3 regions of the Streptomyces sp. NPDC006309 genome follow, and region 2 is predicted to be linked to each of the others. Evidence: riboswitches for the same ligand, from Rfam matches in the RefSeq annotation. Region 2 holds a riboswitch; each other region holds the start of a gene.
What was found. A riboswitch is a leader RNA that binds a small molecule or an ion and turns the genes downstream of it on or off. The one in region 2 is predicted to bind thiamine pyrophosphate.

Region 1: linked by a shared signal. The riboswitch ahead of thiO (glycine oxidase ThiO) and the one ahead of ABZ117_RS19775 (thiamine ABC transporter substrate-binding protein) in region 2 are both predicted to bind thiamine pyrophosphate.
Region 3: linked by a shared signal. The riboswitch ahead of thiC (phosphomethylpyrimidine synthase ThiC) and the one ahead of ABZ117_RS19775 (thiamine ABC transporter substrate-binding protein) in region 2 are both predicted to bind thiamine pyrophosphate.

The regions. Positions count from the first base shown of each region.
Region 1 covers NZ_JBEXRO010000009.1:43,323-48,866, reverse strand. Annotated here, with positions in the region: gene thiE (thiamine phosphate synthase) at 1-235, opposite strand, end outside; gene ABZ117_RS14690 (Rv2175c family DNA-binding protein) at 324-689, opposite strand; gene ABZ117_RS14685 (FAD-dependent oxidoreductase) at 800-2,047, opposite strand; gene ABZ117_RS14680 (hypothetical protein) at 2,080-2,430, opposite strand; TPP riboswitch at 2,484-2,595, shown strand; gene thiO (glycine oxidase ThiO) at 2,593-3,762, shown strand; gene thiS (sulfur carrier protein ThiS) at 3,759-3,971, shown strand; gene ABZ117_RS14665 (thiazole synthase) at 3,975-4,769, shown strand; gene pknB (Stk1 family PASTA domain-containing Ser/Thr kinase) at 4,932-5,544, shown strand, end outside.
Region 2 covers NZ_JBEXRO010000014.1:114,984-120,527, forward strand. Annotated here, with positions in the region: gene ABZ117_RS19765 (ABC transporter ATP-binding protein) at 1-231, opposite strand, end outside; gene ABZ117_RS19770 (iron ABC transporter permease) at 231-1,832, opposite strand; gene ABZ117_RS19775 (thiamine ABC transporter substrate-binding protein) at 1,871-2,953, opposite strand; TPP riboswitch at 3,035-3,142, opposite strand; gene rlmN (23S rRNA (adenine(2503)-C(2))-methyltransferase RlmN) at 3,166-4,272, opposite strand; gene ABZ117_RS19785 (hypothetical protein) at 4,581-4,883, shown strand; gene ABZ117_RS19790 (hypothetical protein) at 4,887-5,207, shown strand; gene ABZ117_RS19795 (cytochrome P450) at 5,255-5,544, opposite strand, start outside.
Region 3 covers NZ_JBEXRO010000005.1:229,469-235,012, reverse strand. Annotated here, with positions in the region: gene ABZ117_RS10155 (hypothetical protein) at 1-406, shown strand, start outside; gene thiC (phosphomethylpyrimidine synthase ThiC) at 509-2,293, opposite strand; TPP riboswitch at 2,286-2,462, opposite strand; gene ABZ117_RS10145 (YibE/F family protein) at 2,534-3,979, shown strand; gene ABZ117_RS10140 (SsgA family sporulation/cell division regulator) at 4,084-4,521, opposite strand; gene ABZ117_RS10135 (IclR family transcriptional regulator C-terminal domain-containing protein) at 4,621-5,355, opposite strand.

The DNA.
Region 1 (5,544 bases), on a different contig from region 2:
CCGCGCGGTCGTTGACCGCGAGGAGCTTGCCGTGCCGGGCGCAGGCGTCGGCGAGCACCCGGAGGTGTTCCAGCTCCTCGGCCGCCTCCATGCCCTTGTCGCGCAGCTGCACGATGTCGACACCGCCGGCCAGCACCGCGTCCAGGAACTCCGGCAGGTCGCCCTGGCGCTTACGGGCGTCCGTGCACAGGTACAGCCGGGCGTCGGCGAGCGCGGCGCGGGCGGTGTCGGACATGCGTGGGTCCCCCCGTGGTCGGTGTGTCTGACGGTGCGGGTGGCGTGCGGGCGCGGGGCCCGCACGCCGGCCCCTGGTGCGGGCCGCCTCAGACGGCGAGCGCCTGGGCGCGGCGCTTCACCTCCGTGCCGCGATTCTCGCTCAGGGCCTGCGCGGGGGTGCCGGGCAGGGTCGGGTCGGGGGTGAAGAGCCACTCGATCATCTCTTCATCGGTGAAGCCGTCGTCCCGCAGGAGCGTCAGGGTCCCGGTCAGGCCCTTGACGATCTTGTCCTCGTCGATGAAGGCGGCGGGGACGTACAGCGCCCTGTTCTCACCTCGGCGTACGGCGATGAGCTGGCCGTCCTTGACCAGCTGCCGCACACGCGTCACCTCGATACCGAACATCTCGGCGATATCGGGCAGGGTGAGCCAGGCGGGGACGAGAGCTTCGATCTTTGCGTCAATCTCGGTCACAGGACAAGCCTGCCATCCCCCACTGACAGTCGGAAGCCAGGTGGGTCCACCTGGGACGATGTGCCGGGGCCGGCCGGCCGCCGCCGACGTGCCCCGAAGGGCGCGGCCGGCTAGTCGGTGCCGGCGTCCTTCAGGGGGCGGCTCGGGTCGGCCAGTGCCCGGACGTCCATGCGCCGGCCCGCCTCGATCAGCCGTCGTCCCTGCGCCAGGTCCCGGGGGCGGCCGACCGCCAGCAGGGCCACCAGCCGGTCCTCGCGCAGCCAGCACACCGTCCAGGCCGGTCCCGCCGGGTCGCCGCGCCAGACCAGGCGGTCGGCGGCGGCGTGGTGGCCGGCGTGCTGCACGAACCGGCCGAACTGCTCGGACCAGAAGTACGGCACCGGGTCGTAGGTCTGCGGGGTGTCGCCGAGGTGGTCGGCGGCGAGGATGTTCGCGGCGACCGTGCGCGGGCCCTGGAGGGCGTTGTCCCAGTGGTGGACGAGCAGCCGTTCGCCGTAGCGGGCCGACGGGAACGAGGCGCAGTCGCCGACGGCGTACACATCCGGCAGGGAGGTGCGCAGGCGGGCGTCGGCGATGATCTCGCCGTGCGCGCCCAGCTCGATGCCGGAGCCGGCCAGCCAGGCGGTGGCGGGGCGGGCGCCGATGCCGACGACGACGGCGCCGGCGGGCAGCCGTGTGCCGTCGGCGAGCAGCACCGCGCCGGGCTCGACGCGCTCCACGCGCGCGTGCGTGCGCAGTTCCACGCCGGCGTCGGCGTACCAGGCGGCCATGGGGGCGGCGACCTCGGCGGGCAGGGCGCCGGCGAGCGGCCGGTCCGCGGCCTCGACGACGGTCACCCCGCAGCCCGCCTCGCGGGCGGCGGTGGCGAACTCGGCGCCGATCCAGCCGGCGCCGACGACCACGACGTCGTGCTGCCGGGCGAGGACGGGCCGCAGCCGTTCGGCGTCGTCCAGGGTGCGCAGCAGGTGTACGCCGGGCAGGTCCTCGGTGCCGGGCAGGGTGACCGGTTCGGCGCCGGTGGCGAGGACCAGGACGTCGTAGGGCACCGGGCCGGTCCCGGTGTCCAGTTCGTGGTCGGCGGGGCGCAGGCCGCGCACCTCGCAGCCGAGGCGCAGCTCGACGCCGAGGGCCTCGAAGTCCACGTCGAAGGCGGATCCCTCGGCCTTGCCGAGCAGGACGGCCTTCGACAGCGGCGGCCGGTCGTAGGGCTGGTGGGCCTCGGCCCCGATGACGGTCACCGTCCCCCGGAAGCCCTGTTCCCGCAGGGCGACCGCGGTCTGGACCCCGGCCATGCCCGCGCCGACGACGACCACGCGGGGTCCTTGCGACGTGCCCTCTTGCGCTGTCTGCTCGCTCACCCGATCACCTTAGTCAGGTGACGTTCCGTCAGTCAGGGGGCGTGCTCGGTGACCTGTTCCACAACGCTGGTGCCGGAGCCCGGCCGGGACTCCCACTCCCAGGCCTCCTCCAGCCGCAGCCGCCCGTCGGGCAGTTCCACGACCGTGGACACGCAGTGCCCGGAGGCGGTCGTCCCGTCGGTCCTCAGCTGCACGTAGCGGAAGTCCAGCCGGTCGCCCTCGCGGGTGCCGACCAGGTGGCCCCGTACGACGTCGCCGCCCGCGTACCCGGCCCAGATCGCGCCGTCGTCCTCGTGGTAGGCGAACCGGGTGCGGGTGCCCACCTGACCTGGGGCCTGGTCCGCCACGGGGGCGAAATGCAGTCCGTCGAGCGAGCGGGACATGGCGGAGGACTCCCTTACGCGTGGTGAGCGGGGCGGGCTAGGGTGGCCACCGTACAAGCACTCGCGGGAGCCCGGACGCACCGGGCTGAGAGGGAGGCTGGCGGCCTCCGACCGTACGAACCTGATCCGGGTCATGCCGGCGAAGGGAGGGGCTGGACGCCCATGTCGTCACGTACGTCCGACGTCCTCGTCATCGGGGGCGGGATCATCGGCCTGGTCACGGCCTGGCGGGCCGCGCAACGCGGTCTGGCCACGGCCGTGGTGGACCCCGAGCCGGGTGGCGGGGCCGCCCGGGTCGCGGCCGGGATGCTGGCCGCGGTCACCGAACTGCACTACGGCGAGGAGACGCTGCTCGCCCTCAACCTGGAGTCGGCCCGCCGCTACCCCGAGTTCGTGGCCGAGCTGTCCGAGCTGACCGGCCACGACCCCGGTTACCGCCGCTGCGGCACCCTCGCCGTCGCGCTCAACGCCGACGACCGCGCGCACCTGCGGGACCTGCACTCCTTGCAGCAGCGATCGGGGCTCGCCTCCGAGTGGCTGTCCGGGCGGGAGTGCCGCCGCCTGGAGCCGATGCTGGCGCCCGGGGTGCGCGGCGGCCTGCGGGTCGACGGCGACCACCAGGTCGACCCGCGGCGGCTGTCGGCGGCCCTGATGGCGGCGTGCGAGCGGGCCGGCGTGGTGTTCCACCGCGCGTGGACCGAGCGGCTGGACGTCGCGGGGGGCCGGGCCACCGGGGTCACCACGGCCGACGGGACCGGGCTGAGCGCAGGTCAGGTGGTGCTCGCGGCCGGGAGCCTGAGCGGGCGGCTCGCGGGCCTGCCGGAGGAGCTGCGTCCCCCGGTCCGGCCGGTCAAGGGGCAGGTGCTGCGGCTGACCGTGCCGCGCCGGTTCGCGCCGTTCCTGAGCCGTACGGTGCGGGCGGTGGTCCGCGGCAGCCAGGTCTACCTGGTGCCCCGGGAGAACGGCGAGCTGGTCGTCGGCGCCACCAGCGAGGAGCAGGGCTGGGACACGACGGTCACGGCCGGCGGCGTGTACGAGCTGCTGCGCGACGCCCACGAGCTGGTGCCCGGCATCACCGAGCTGCCGCTCACCGAGACCCGGGCCGGGCTGCGGCCCGCCTCCCCCGACAACGCGCCGCTGCTCGGCCCGTCCGGCCTGGACGGGCTGCTGCTGGCCACCGGGCACCACCGCAACGGGGTGCTGCTCACGCCGGTCACCGGGGACGTGCTGGCGCACACCCTGGTCACCGGGACCCTTCCTCCGGAGGCACGTCCGTTCACCCCGCGGCGGTTCGGCGCCGCACCCGTGGAACAGCTGGAGCAGCCCGCATGAACGTTTCCGTCACCATCTCCGTCAACGGCGAACCCCGCCGCATCGTCGCGGGCACCGCGCTGGACGCCCTGGTGGGGTCCCTCACCGCGGCGCCGCGCGGGGTGGCCGCCGCCGTCAACGAGACCGTCGTCCCGCGCGCACGGTGGGCGGCGACCGCCCTCGCCGAGGGCGACCGCGTCGAGGTCCTCACCGCCGTGCAGGGAGGCTGAGTCATGGCCGACGATCCCCTGGTCCTCGGTGGGCTGACCCTCTCCTCCCGGCTGATCATGGGCACGGGAGGGGCGCCCAGTCTGGACGTGCTGGAGCGCTCGCTCATCGCCTCCGGCACGGAGCTGACCACGGTCGCGATGCGCCGGGTGGACCTCGGCGTGCACGGCTCGGTGCTGTCCGTGCTGGAGCGGCTCGGCATCCGGGTGCTGCCGAACACGGCGGGCTGTTTCACCGCCGGCGAGGCCGTGCTGACCGCCCGGCTGGCCCGGGAGGCGCTGGGCACGGACCTGATCAAGCTGGAGGTCATCGCCGACGAGCGGACGCTGCTGCCGGACCCGGTGGAGACGCTGGACGCCGCGGAGACGCTGGTCGACGAGGGGTTCACGGTGCTGCCGTACACCAACGACGACCCCGTCCTCGCGCGGAAGCTGGAGGACGCCGGCTGTGCGGCGGTGATGCCGCTGGGCTCGCCGATCGGGTCCGGTCTCGGTATCCGCAACCCGCACAACTTCCAGCTGATCGTGGAGCACGCGCGCGTGCCGGTGATCCTGGACGCGGGGGCCGGTACGGCGTCCGACGCGGCCCTCGCGATGGAGCTGGGCTGTGCCGGGGTGATGCTGGCGTCCGCGGTGACGCGGGCGCAGGAGCCGGAGCTGATGGCCGCGGCCATGAGGCACGCCGTGGAGGCGGGGCGGCTGGCCCGGCGGGCCGGGCGGATCCCGCGGCGCCACTTCGCGCAGGCCTCCTCCCCGGCCGCGGGCCTCGCCCGCCTGGACCCGGAACGGCCCGCCTTCTAGGCGCGCCCTCCAGGCCCTTGCGCACGGAGCGGGGGCCGGCTCCGGCCGGCCCTCGCCTCCCGCCGGGCTCCGCGTCCGTGACGGTCACAGCTCTGCTGCATTCCGCCGCCTGGGGCACCGTGGCCGGCGGTGGTGTCGGTGGGTCCTCGTAGACTCCCCTGCGTGGATACGACCCTTCAGGACCCCCTCGTCGGTCAGCTGCTCGACGGCCGCTACCGCGTCGACGCGCGGGTCGCGGCCGGCGGTATGGCCACGGTCTACCGGGCCCTGGACACCCGCCTGGACCGCGTCCTCGCGCTGAAGGTGATGCACCCGGCGCTCGCGGCCGACGGGTCCTTCGTCGAGCGGTTCATCCGGGAGGCGAAGTCCGTCGCCCGGCTCGACCACCCCAACGTGGTGCAGGTCTTCGACCAGGGCACCGACGGGTCGTACGTGTACCTGGCGATGGAGTACGTCGCCGGGTGCACCCTGCGGGACGTGCTGCGCGAGCGGGGCGCCGTGCAGCCGCGGGCCGCCCTGGACGTCCTGGAGCCGGTGCTGGCCGCGCTGGGCGCCGCCCACCGGGCCGGGTTCGTGCACCGGGACATGAAGCCGGAGAACGTGCTCATAGGGGACGACGGCCGGGTCAAGGTGGCCGACTTCGGGCTGGTGCGCTCCGTGGACACGGTGACCAGCACGACGGGCGCCGTCCTCGGGACCGTCTCCTATCTCGCCCCCGAGCAGATCGAGCAGGGCACCGCGGACCCGCGCGTCGACGTGTACGCGTGCGGTGTGG
Region 2 (5,544 bases):
CCCCATTCCCCGCTTGTGCGCGGGGACATGGGTCTGGTCGCGGCCGTCCAGCAGCACCCGCCCGGCGTCCAGGGGTTGCAGTCCCGCCACGGCCCTGAGCAGGGTCGACTTGCCGCTGCCGCTGGGCCCGAGCACACACACCACCTCATGCTCGGCGACGTCGAGGCCGACGGCGTCGAGCACGGGCCGCCCGCCGAGGCACACGGTCGCGGCGTCGAGGCTCAGCAGCATCAGAACTCCCCCGTCCGGTCGGTCCGCAGCCGCTCCAGGATCAGCAGCGCGGCGGCGCACACCACCATGAGAATGGTCGAAAGGGCCATCGCCTGGCCGTAGTTGAGGTCTCCGGGACGGCTCAGCAGGCGGGCCACGGCGACCGGGAGGGTGGGGTTGTCGGGGCGGGCGATGAACACGGTCGCCCCGAACTCCCCGAGCGACACGGCGAACGCGAACCCGGCCGAGACCAGCAGCGCCCGCCGCACCAACGGCAGGTCCACCTCCCGCCACACCCGCCACGGCGAGGCCCCGAGCACGGCCGCCGCCTCCCGCAGCCGTCCGTCCACCGCGCGCAGCACGGGCAGCATGGTGCGTACGACGAAGGGGGCGCCCACCAGGGCCTGGGCGAGCGGCACCAGGATCCACGACTGGCGCAGATCCAGCGGCGGCCTGTCCAGCGCGATCAGGAAACCAAAGCCGACGGTCACGGCGGAGACGCCGAGCGGCAGCATCAGCAGCGCGTCGAAGCCCCGCACCAGTCGTCCCGCGTCCCGCCCGGCCAGCGCGGCGGCGGCGAGACCGCCCACCAGGACGGCGATGGCGGTGGCGGCGACGGCGTACTCCAGCGAGGTCCACACGGCGTGCACGGGCGCCACCAGGAACGTACCGCCGTCGGAGTCGGTCAGGGCCCGGTAGTAGCCGAGACCGGGGGCGTCGAGGGAGCGCCGGACGAGCACGGCGAGCGGCAGCACCAGGAGCAGGGCGATCGTCAGGAGGACCCCGGCGAGCAGCGCCCACTGGCCGCCGCCGCGCGGCGGGCGGGCGGTCACCTTCGGGTCGACCAGGCGCAGGGCGGTCTCCCGCCGCCGTACGGTCCGGGCGTGCACGGCGAGGATCGCGCCGACGGCGACGAACTGCACGAGGGTGAGGACGGCGGCCGTGGACAGGTCGAAGACCTCGGAGGTCTGCCGGTAGATCTCCACCTCCAGGGTGGAGAAGGTGGGGCCGCCGAGGATCTGCACCACGCCGAAGGAGGTGAAGGTGAACAGGAACACCATCAGCGCGGCGGCGGCCACGGCGGGCGCGAGCGCGGGCAGGGTGACCTGCCGCCAGGCCTTCGCCGGGGAGGCGCCCAGCAGGCGGGCGGCCTCCTCCTGGCGTGGGTCGAGCTGGGCCCACAGACCGCCGACGGTGCGGACGACGACCGCGTAGTTGAAGAAGACGTGGGCCAGCAGGATCGCCCACACGGTGGTGTCGAGCCGTACGCCCCACAACTGGTCGAGCAGCCCGTTGTGCCCGAGCAGGGCCAGGAAGGCGCTGCCGGCGACGACGGTCGGGAGCACGAACGGGACGGTGACCACGGCCCGCAGCAGTTGCTTGCCCGGGAAGCGCAGGCGGGCGAAGACGTAGGCGGCGGGCAGCGCGAGCAGCAGGGTGAGCGCGGTGGAGGCCAGCGCCTGCCAGGTGGTGAACCACAGCACGTGCCGGATGTCGGGCTGCGTGACGACGTCCGCGATCCGTCCGAGCCGCCAGCCGCCGTCCGCCTTCAGGCCGCGCGCGACGATCGCGGCCACGGGCCAGGCGAAGAACAGCGCGAAGAACGCGACGGGCAGGGCCATCAGCCCGAACCGCGCCGCGCTCCCCCGCCGGGTCCGGGCTACCTCAGTACGAGTGACGTCCACGTCTTGACCCACTGGTCGCGGTTGGCGGCGATCCGGTCCGGGGCCATGGTCTGCGGGTCCTTGGCCTGGGGGCCGTACTTCAGGAAGTCCGGCGGCACCTGGGCGGCCTCGCGCACGGGGTAGACGAACATGTTCAGCGGCATGTCCTCCTGGAACTCCTTGCTGAGCAGGAAGTCGAGGAACGCCTTGCCGCCCTTGGGGTTGCGGGCGTTGCTCAGGAGCCCCGCGTACTCGGTCTGCCGGAAGCAGGTGCCGCTCGCCACACCGGTCGGGGCGGTGGCGGGCCGCTTCTTGGCGTAGATCACCTCGGCGGGCGGGGAGGAGGCGTACGACACCACGAGCGGGCGGTCGCCGCCGGCCTTGCGGCCCTGGGTGGAGCCGGAGAACTCCTGGTCGTAGGCCTGCTCCCAGCCGTCGACGACCTTGACGCCGTTGGCCTTGAGCTTCTTCCAGTAGTCCTGCCAGCCCGCGTCGCCGAACTGTGCGGCGCTGCCGAGGAGGAAGCCGAGGCCCGGTGAGGAGGTGGCCGCGTTCTCGGTGACGAGCAGGTTCTTGTAGCGAGGATCGGCGAGGTCGGCGAAGGACCGCGGCGGGGTCAGCCGGTGCGCGCTGAAGTAGGCCTTGTCGTAGTTGACGCAGATGTCGCCGGTGTCGACGGGCGTGACGCGGTGCCTCGTCCGGTCGACCTGGTACTGCGGCAGGACCGTGCCGGATCCCTTGGCCTGATACGGCTGGAACAGCCCGTTGTCCAGGGCGCGGGACAGCAGGGTGTTGTCGACGCCGAAGAGGACGTCGCCCTGCGGGTTGTCCTTGGTGAGGATCGCCTTGTTGACGGCCTGGCCGGCGTCGCCGTCCTTGAGGACCTTGACCTGGTACCCGGACCGCTTCTCGAAGTCCTTCAGGACGTTCTTCGAGACGCTCCACGAGTCGTGGCTGACGAGGGTGACGGTCCTGGAGTCCGTGGGCTTCCCGGTGTCCGACGACCCGCACCCGGTCAGCGCGGGCAGGGCGAGGAGACCTAGCCCCGCCGCCACGGCCACGAGGGTCTTGTTGTGCACTGGATGTCCTCCTGGGGTGGGCCAGGAAGAGACGCGGCCCTGCCCGGGCCTCCGCGAGGGAGGCCGGGCAGGGCGCAACAGCTTGAGTGGTGACCGAACTTCCTACCCAGAATGACCTGGGCGAGGTTCAGAGGGTCTGCGGCCCGGTTGCCGCACTCTCAGCGCTGTGGCGCTCCCCTGTCGGAATATGAAGATATGTGGACGTGGTCAGATTACCGCTCGGTGGCCGCGAGCTGACCGCAGGCCCCGTCGATCTCCTGTCCACGGGTGTCCCGGACGGTCACCGGCACGCCGTGCGCGGCGATGGCCTCCACGAACGCCTTCTCGTCCTCCGGCCGGGAGGCCGTCCACTTCGAACCCGGGGTCGGGTTGAGCGGGATGAGGTTGACGTGCACGGGCTTGCCCCGGAGCAGCCGGCCGAGCCGGTCACCGCGCCAGGCCTGGTCGTTGATGTCCCGGATCAGCGCGTACTCGATCGACAGCCGGCGGCCCGACCTCTCGGTGTACTCGAAACCGGCGTCCAGCACCTCGCGCACCTTCCACCGCGTGTTCACGGGGACGAGGGTGTCGCGCAGTTCGTCATCGGGGGCGTGCAGGGAGATCGCGAGCCGGCACTTGAAGCCCTCGTCGGAGAACCGGTGGATGGCCGGCACCAGTCCGACGGTCGAGACGGTGATCCCGCGCTGGGACAGTCCCAGCCCGTCCGGGGCCGGGTCGGTGAGCGCCCGGATGGCGCCGACGACCCGCTTGTAGTTGGCGAGGGGCTCGCCCATGCCCATGAAGACGATGTTGGACAGCCGCGCCGGTCCGCCCGGCACCTCCCCGTCCCGCAGCGCCCGCATCCCGTCCACGATCTGGTGCACGATCTCGGCGGTGGACAGGTTCCGGTCCAGACCGGCCTGCCCGGTGGCGCAGAACGGGCAGTTCATCCCGCATCCGGCCTGGGAGCTGATGCACATGGTGACCCGGTCCGGGTACCGCATCAGCACGGACTCGACCAGCGTGCCGTCGAACAGCCGCCACAGCGTCTTGCGCGTGGTCCCCTGGTCGGTCGACAGATGCCGGACGACCGTCATCAGCTCCGGCAGCAGCGCTTCTTGCAGCTTCCCGCGCGACCCGGCGGGGATGTCGGTCCACTGCGCGGGGTCGTGCGCGTACCGCGCGAAGTAGTGCTGCGCGAGCTGCTTGGCACGGAACGGCTTCTCACCGATCTCGGCCACCGCGTCCTTGCGCTCGGCGGGCGTGAGGTCGGCGAGATGCCGCGGCGGCTTCTTGGCTCCGCGCGGCGCGACAAAGGTGAGTTCTCCGGGCTTAGGCATGGCTCTACCAGTGTCGCAGATCCAATCGGGTGACCTGGGGCCGTCGCCCGCTACGAGTGCCCTTCGTGCTGTTCGCCGGTCGTCGCTCAGCGGCCGGACGGCCGGCGGGCGGTACGGACAACGCGGGCGGCCGTCCGGCGCGGGCGGCGCAGCCGGGGGTCCGTGCACCTGTCGGTGGGGCAAGTGGGCATTGCCCACTTGCCCCACCTCGGTTAGGCTGGGGATACCGCGATCCCGCCTGGACTCGGCGCCCTCCCGCGGTGTTGACCGACCAACGCCGAGACGTCGGACCACCAAGGAGTGCAGCCATGAGGACCAATGCGCGCGAGGAGTTCGAAGCCATAGCAGAGACCGAAGTCGACGCCCGAGGACGCGTCTCCCTCGGACGCGCCGGAGCCAAGCCGGGCCGGCGCTACCGGGTGGAGGCCGACCCCGACGGTGTGCTCTTGCTGACCCCTGTCGTCTCCATCCCCGAGCGCGAACTACTGGTCTGGACAGACCACGAGGTAGCCGATCGCGTTCGCCGCGGAGTGCAGCAGGCCAAGGAAGGGAAGACCAAGGACCTCGGCGACTTCAGCCAGTACCTCGCGGAGGACGAAACCGAGGACTGACCTTTGTTCACCCTTCGCTTTTCCGACGACGCTGAAGCCACGCTCGACCGGTTGACGGCGGGCGGCAACGCCACCGCCTCGAAGCTGAAGAAGGTTCATCGCACCCTCGGACGCCTCCAGATCGACCCGAGATATCCGGGCTTGCGTTCCCACCAGTACGAGCACTTCCCGAATCTGCCGAGCGAGAAGGTCTGGGACTCCTACGTGGAGAACCAGACGGCGTCAGCCTGGCGCGTCTACTGGATGTACGGCCCGAACGAGAAGGACGAGCAGGGCAACGAGGTGTCCGTGATCACCGTGCTGCTGATCGGTCCGCACCTCTAGCAGTGACGCCCACGCCCGGGTCCCGGCACAGAGGGGGATCTCGCCTCTCACCAGGTCACGGGCAGGGTCCTCGGGCCGCGGATCAGGCCCTGGCGCTGGAACTCGACCTCCTGTGGGGGCACCGCCAGCCGGATGCCGGGGAAGCGGGTGAGAACGGCGCCGATCACCACCTCGGCCTCCATGCGGGCCATGACGGCGGCCAGGCAGTGGTGCGGGCCGTGGCCGAACGCCAGGTGGGCCCGGTTCTCGCGGTCGAAGTCCAGGGCGTCGGGGTCGGGGAACACCTCGGGGTCGCGGTTGGCGGCGACGTACGCGTTGTAGACGACCTCACCGGCCC
Region 3 (5,544 bases), on a different contig from region 2:
CATGCTCACCACCGGCTGGGTGTTCGGCGCTCTCACGGCGGCCGGGATCCTCGTCGCCGCCGTCGGGCTGCTGCTCACCGCCCTGCGCAACAGCACCTCGGCGGAGGCCCGCGCCCAGGAGGCGGCGCACGAGGAGCTGGCCGGGGCCAGAGAGGCGTGGCGGGAGGCGCTGCTGGAGCGCGGCATCCTGCCGTTCCTGCGGGAGGCGCTCACCGAACCGGGTCCGCCCGCCGTGCGCCGTACGGCCCCGCCCGCCCCGACGACCGGCCGCATCCCGCGTCTGGGCTACGACCGTCCCGGCTTCAGCAGCCCCGGGGACGACGGCACCCCGAGCGGCCGCCCCAGTTTCACCAGCCCCGACTACACGAGCCCGGACTACGGCGGCCCGGAGCACCAGCCCGACTGACCGCACCCGCGGCAGTCCGGCCCCGCGCGCCGGACGACTCCGGCCCACCGCGCCGGCCGTCCCCTCAAGGGCCCGGCCGGCGCGGCACGTTCACCGCGCCTCTCAGTCGGCGACCGGCAGGTAGACCCGGTTGCCCGCCGCCGCGAACTCCTGCGACTTCTGGGCCATGCCCTGCTCGATCTCGGCCCGGTCGCCGCCGTGCTCGCGCCGGATGTCCTGCGAGATCTTCATGCTGCAGAACTTCGGCCCGCACATGGAGCAGAAGTGGGCCGTCTTGGCGGGTTCCGCGGGCAGGGTCTCGTCGTGGAACTCCCGTGCCGTGTCCGGGTCCAGGGCGAGGTTGAACTGGTCCTCCCACCGGAACTCGAAACGGGCGTCCGACAGCGCGTCGTCCCACTCCTGAGCGCCCGGGTGCCCCTTGGCCAGGTCTGCCGCGTGCGCGGCGATCTTGTAGGTGATGACACCGGTCTTGACGTCGTCCCGGTTGGGCAGGCCCAGGTGCTCCTTGGGCGTGACGTAGCAGAGCATCGCCGTGCCCCACCAAGCGATCATCGCGGCACCGATGCCGGAGGTGATGTGGTCGTACGCCGGCGCGACGTCCGTGGTGAGCGGGCCGAGCGTATAGAACGGAGCTTCATCACAGATCTCCTGCTGAAGGTCGATGTTCTCCTTGATCTTGTGCATCGGGACATGCCCGGGGCCCTCGATCATCGTCTGTACCTGAAAGCGCCTGGCGACGCGGTTGAGTTCCCCGAGCGTCCTCAGTTCCGCGAACTGCGCCTCGTCGTTGGCGTCCGCGATCGAACCGGGCCTGAGCCCGTCGCCCAGCGAGTACGTGACGTCGTAGGCGGCGAGAATCTCGCACAACTCTTCGAAGTTCTCGTACAGGAACGACTCCTTGTGGTGCGCCAGGCACCACGCGGCCATGATGGAACCTCCGCGCGACACGATGCCCGTCTTGCGGTTGGCGGTGAGCGGGACGTACGGCAGCCGGACGCCCGCGTGGACGGTCATGTAGTCCACGCCCTGCTCGGCCTGCTCGATGACGGTGTCCTTGTAGATCTCCCAGGTCAGTTCCTCGGCCCGGCCGTCGACCTTTTCCAGGGCCTGGTACAGCGGCACCGTGCCGATGGGGACGGGGGAGTTGCGCAGCACCCACTCACGGGTGGTGTGGATGTTGCGGCCGGTCGAGAGGTCCATGACCGTGTCGGCGCCCCAGCGGGTCGCCCAGGTCATCTTCTCGACCTCCTCCTCGATGGAGGACGTCACCGCGGAGTTGCCGATGTTGGCGTTCACCTTCACCAGGAACCGCTTGCCGATGATCATCGGCTCGATCTCCGGGTGGTTGACGTTGGCCGGCAGCACGGCCCGGCCTGCCGCGATCTCCTCGCGGACCACCTCGGGAGAGACGTTCTCCCGGATGGCCACGAACTCCATCTCCGGCGTGATCTCGCCTCGTCGGGCATAGGCGAGCTGCGTCACCGGCCGGTCGCTCCGGCCGCGCCGCGGCTGGCGCGGGCGCCCGGGGAAGACCGCGTCCAGGTTGCGCAGCCCGCCGCGCGGCGAGGTGTGCCGGAGCCCGTCGTCCTCGGGACGGACAGGACGGCCCGCGTACTCCTCGGTGTCACCGCGGGCGATGATCCAGTTCTCCCGCAGCGGTGACAGGCCCCTGCGGACGTCCGTATCGGCGAGCGGATCGGTGTACGGCCCCGACGTGTCGTACAGCGTGACCGACTCCCCGTTGGTGAGGTGCACCTGACGGACCGGCACGCGCAGGTCGGGGCGCGAGCCCTCGACGTACGCCTTGTGCCAGCCGATGGACTTCCCGGCCTCGTCGGACTTCTCGTCCCGAACGGAGGCAGGCGTGCGTGCGTCCTTGTTGGTCATCGGACCTACTCCCTACGCCGGCATTACCCGGTAACAGGTTCGGCGGTCGACGCAGCGATTCCCGTGTGCCGATGTCCTGCGTGGGACCTGTTGGTTCCACGTGAAACATCGCGTCTACGGAGGTCAGCGCCCTCTCAGCCCGGTGCTCCGAGCTCCCGCGTGTGCAAAGGTGTCTCCACGCTAGCGGCATGGGGGGCGCGGTGAACAGTGGGCCCCCACCGTTCTTGCGATGATCGGGCGGTGACCAGGATGGAGCAGTACCCCCACCAGCCGCCCGATCCGCCCAGCCGAGACGGCCCGGGACAGGGCAACGCGCACGGCCACGGAACCGGTGCGGGCGGGCATCACGGTCCCGCGCACGACCACGGAGCCAGGGAAGGCGGCCACCACGGTCACGCGCACGGCCACGGCCCGGCCGCGCCGGTCTCCCAGCACTTGCGGAAGGTGATCGCGGCGATCCTGATCCCCTTCACCGTGGCGGTCGTCGTCGGCCTCGCGGTGCTCTGGCCCGGCGGAGCCCCGCCCCACTCGCGCACCGGCGTCGGTTTCGACCGGCAGACCCAGCAGGCCACGGTCATCCGGGTCACCGAGGTCAGCTGCGCGTCGGTGAACGCGTCGGGCGGCGCCCCGGCCGGCGCCCCCTCCGCCACCGGCGGCGCCCCCGCGAAGCAGGCGGGCGGCAAAACCTGCAAGAAGGCGACCGTCCGCGTCGACACCGGCGAGGACACAGGCCGTACGTTCACCGAGATCGTGCAGCCGGACCAGACTCGGCAGTTGCACCGGGACGAGAAGGTCGTCGTCGCCTACGAGCCTTCGGCACCGAAGAACCTCCAGTACTCGGTGACCGATGTGAACCGGACGTTCCCCATGGCGTTGCTCGCGGGGATCTTCGCCGTGGCCGTCGTCGTGGTCGGCCGGCTGCGCGGTCTCATGGCTCTGGTCGCCCTGGCGGTGAGCTTCCTCGTGCTGACCCTGTTCATCCTGCCCGCCATCCTCCAGGGCTCCGATCCGCTGGTCGTGGCCGTGGTGGGAGCGAGCGCCATCATGCTGATCGCGCTGTACATGTGCCATGGCCTGTCCGCCCGCACGTCGGTGGCGGTGCTCGGCACGCTGATCTCCCTGTCGCTGATCGGCCTGCTCGGCTCGCTGTTCATCGGCTGGTCCGCGCTGACCGGCAACACGGACGACAACACCGGTCTGATCCACGGCCTGTATCCGTCGATCGACATGAGCGGTCTGCTGCTGGCCGGCGTCATCATCGGCTCGCTCGGCGTCCTGGACGACGTGACGGTGACGCAGACGTCGGCGGTCTGGGAACTGCACGAGGCGAACCCGGCGATGGGCTGGCGGGGGCTGTACCGGGCGGCCATCCGGATCGGCCGAGATCACATCGCCTCCGTGGTCAACACGCTGGTGCTCGCCTACGCCGGCGCCGCGCTGCCGCTGCTGCTGCTGTTCTCGATCGCGCAGAGCAGCGTGGGGACCGTGGCGGACAGCGAACTGGTGGCCGAGGAGATCGTGCGCACGCTGGTGGGCTCGATCGGCCTGGTCGCCTCGGTGCCGGTCACCACCGCGCTGGCCGCGCTGGTGGTCTCGGCCGACCGGTCGGGAGCGGCTGACCCGGTGCCTGCCGGGGGGCGTCCCGCACCGGCGCGCGGCGGCCGGGGCCGGCGCCGGAAGCGGTGAACGCGACGTGGGGTGGGGCGGTGGTGCCGTCCACCGGGTGCAGAAGCGTTCCTGCACGGAGGCGGACGAGATGACGGTGCGTCGGTGCCTCGTATCGTGACGCTTCAGCCGGCGCTCTGTTCCTCGGCCAGGATGCGGTCCAGCGCCTCGTCGAGATGAGCGTCGAAGTCCGCCAGCGCACCCTCCTGACCGAGCGGCACGAGCTTGTCCGTCCGGTCGAGGAAGGCCACCAGCGGCGGCGCCGACGAACGGAACAGCGCCTGGTCCCCGCCCACCTGAAGCCGGATCAGCACTTCGCCCAGCACCTCGGAATCGGCTGGAGCGATGCGCACATCACCCTCCCCGCAGGGCCGCCCGACCCCGTCGATCAACAGCTCGCGCCCGAAGGCCCAGGTCACCGGGGCGTCACCGGGCAGGTGAAAGGTGAGCCGCACCGCGTACGGATCACAGGTCTCGTAGCGCAGCTCCACCGGGATGCGGAAGGAGAGCTCCTCCGACACGAGAAAGCTCATCATGACTTCTGCCTGTACGGACTCGCGCATCGCCTACCCCGTCATATGACATCGACTGGCCGGGATTGATCCCTCTAGCCATGGTCAAATCTTGCTGAAAGTACGCAATAGATCACAAGGAGTAAGTTTTCACATGCTGATAGAGAGCGTGAGCGAGCCGACGTGCCGCCCGATCTCCGCCTGGAGCCGGCGGGCGGCGGGCAGCAGCCGGTCGGCCCGCTGGACGGGCAGGGAGATGGCCATGGTGGCCGCGGTCGTGCCGACCGTGATGGGGACCGCCGCGCAGACCGTCCCGAGCGCGTACTCCTGACGCTCCACCGTCAGTTCCATGCGCCGGGTGCGGGCCAGTCGCCGCAGCAGCGCGCCGTGGTCCCGCACGGTGTAGGGCGTGAGGGGTTCGGCCGGGTAGTGGGCGAGGTGGTCGCGCCGGGCGTCCTCGTCCAGCTGGGACAGCAGGCACTGTCCGATGGCATGGGCGTGGCCGGTCTCACGGAAGTCGGCCCACTCCTCGACCGCGGGTGCCTCGCGCGAGTCGGAGACGCACATCACGTCGATCTCGCCGTCCCGGTACATCGCGTAGTACACCGGTACACCGATCGAATCACGCCAGTGCGCGAGCATGTCCGCCACCGAGCTGCGACGTTTCTGCTGTGCTCCGCTGCTCGCGAGCCGCGCGGCGGCGTCACCGAGGAAGAACAGCCCCTTCTCGCGGTACAGGTAGCCCTCGTGCACAAGGGTGCGCAGCAGGTGGTACGTCGTGGGCAGCGCCAGGCCCGTCTCCCGGGCGAGCTGCTTGGCGGGGGCACCGTACGGGCGGGCGGCGACGGCCTCGAGCAGGCGCATGGCGCGCTGGACGGATCCGATGAGCGTCGCACCGGCCGGGGGCCCCGGGGCAGCGGACGTGGGCCGGCCGGGGACGGAGGCGGACGTGGGCCGGCCGGGGACGGAGGCGGACGTGGGCCGGCCGGGGACGGCCAGGGGGGCCGGTCGCTGAAGGGGCGGCGCGCACGAGCGCGGGGGGACGGGGGGTGCGTGGGGTTCTGCCGGTGCGGT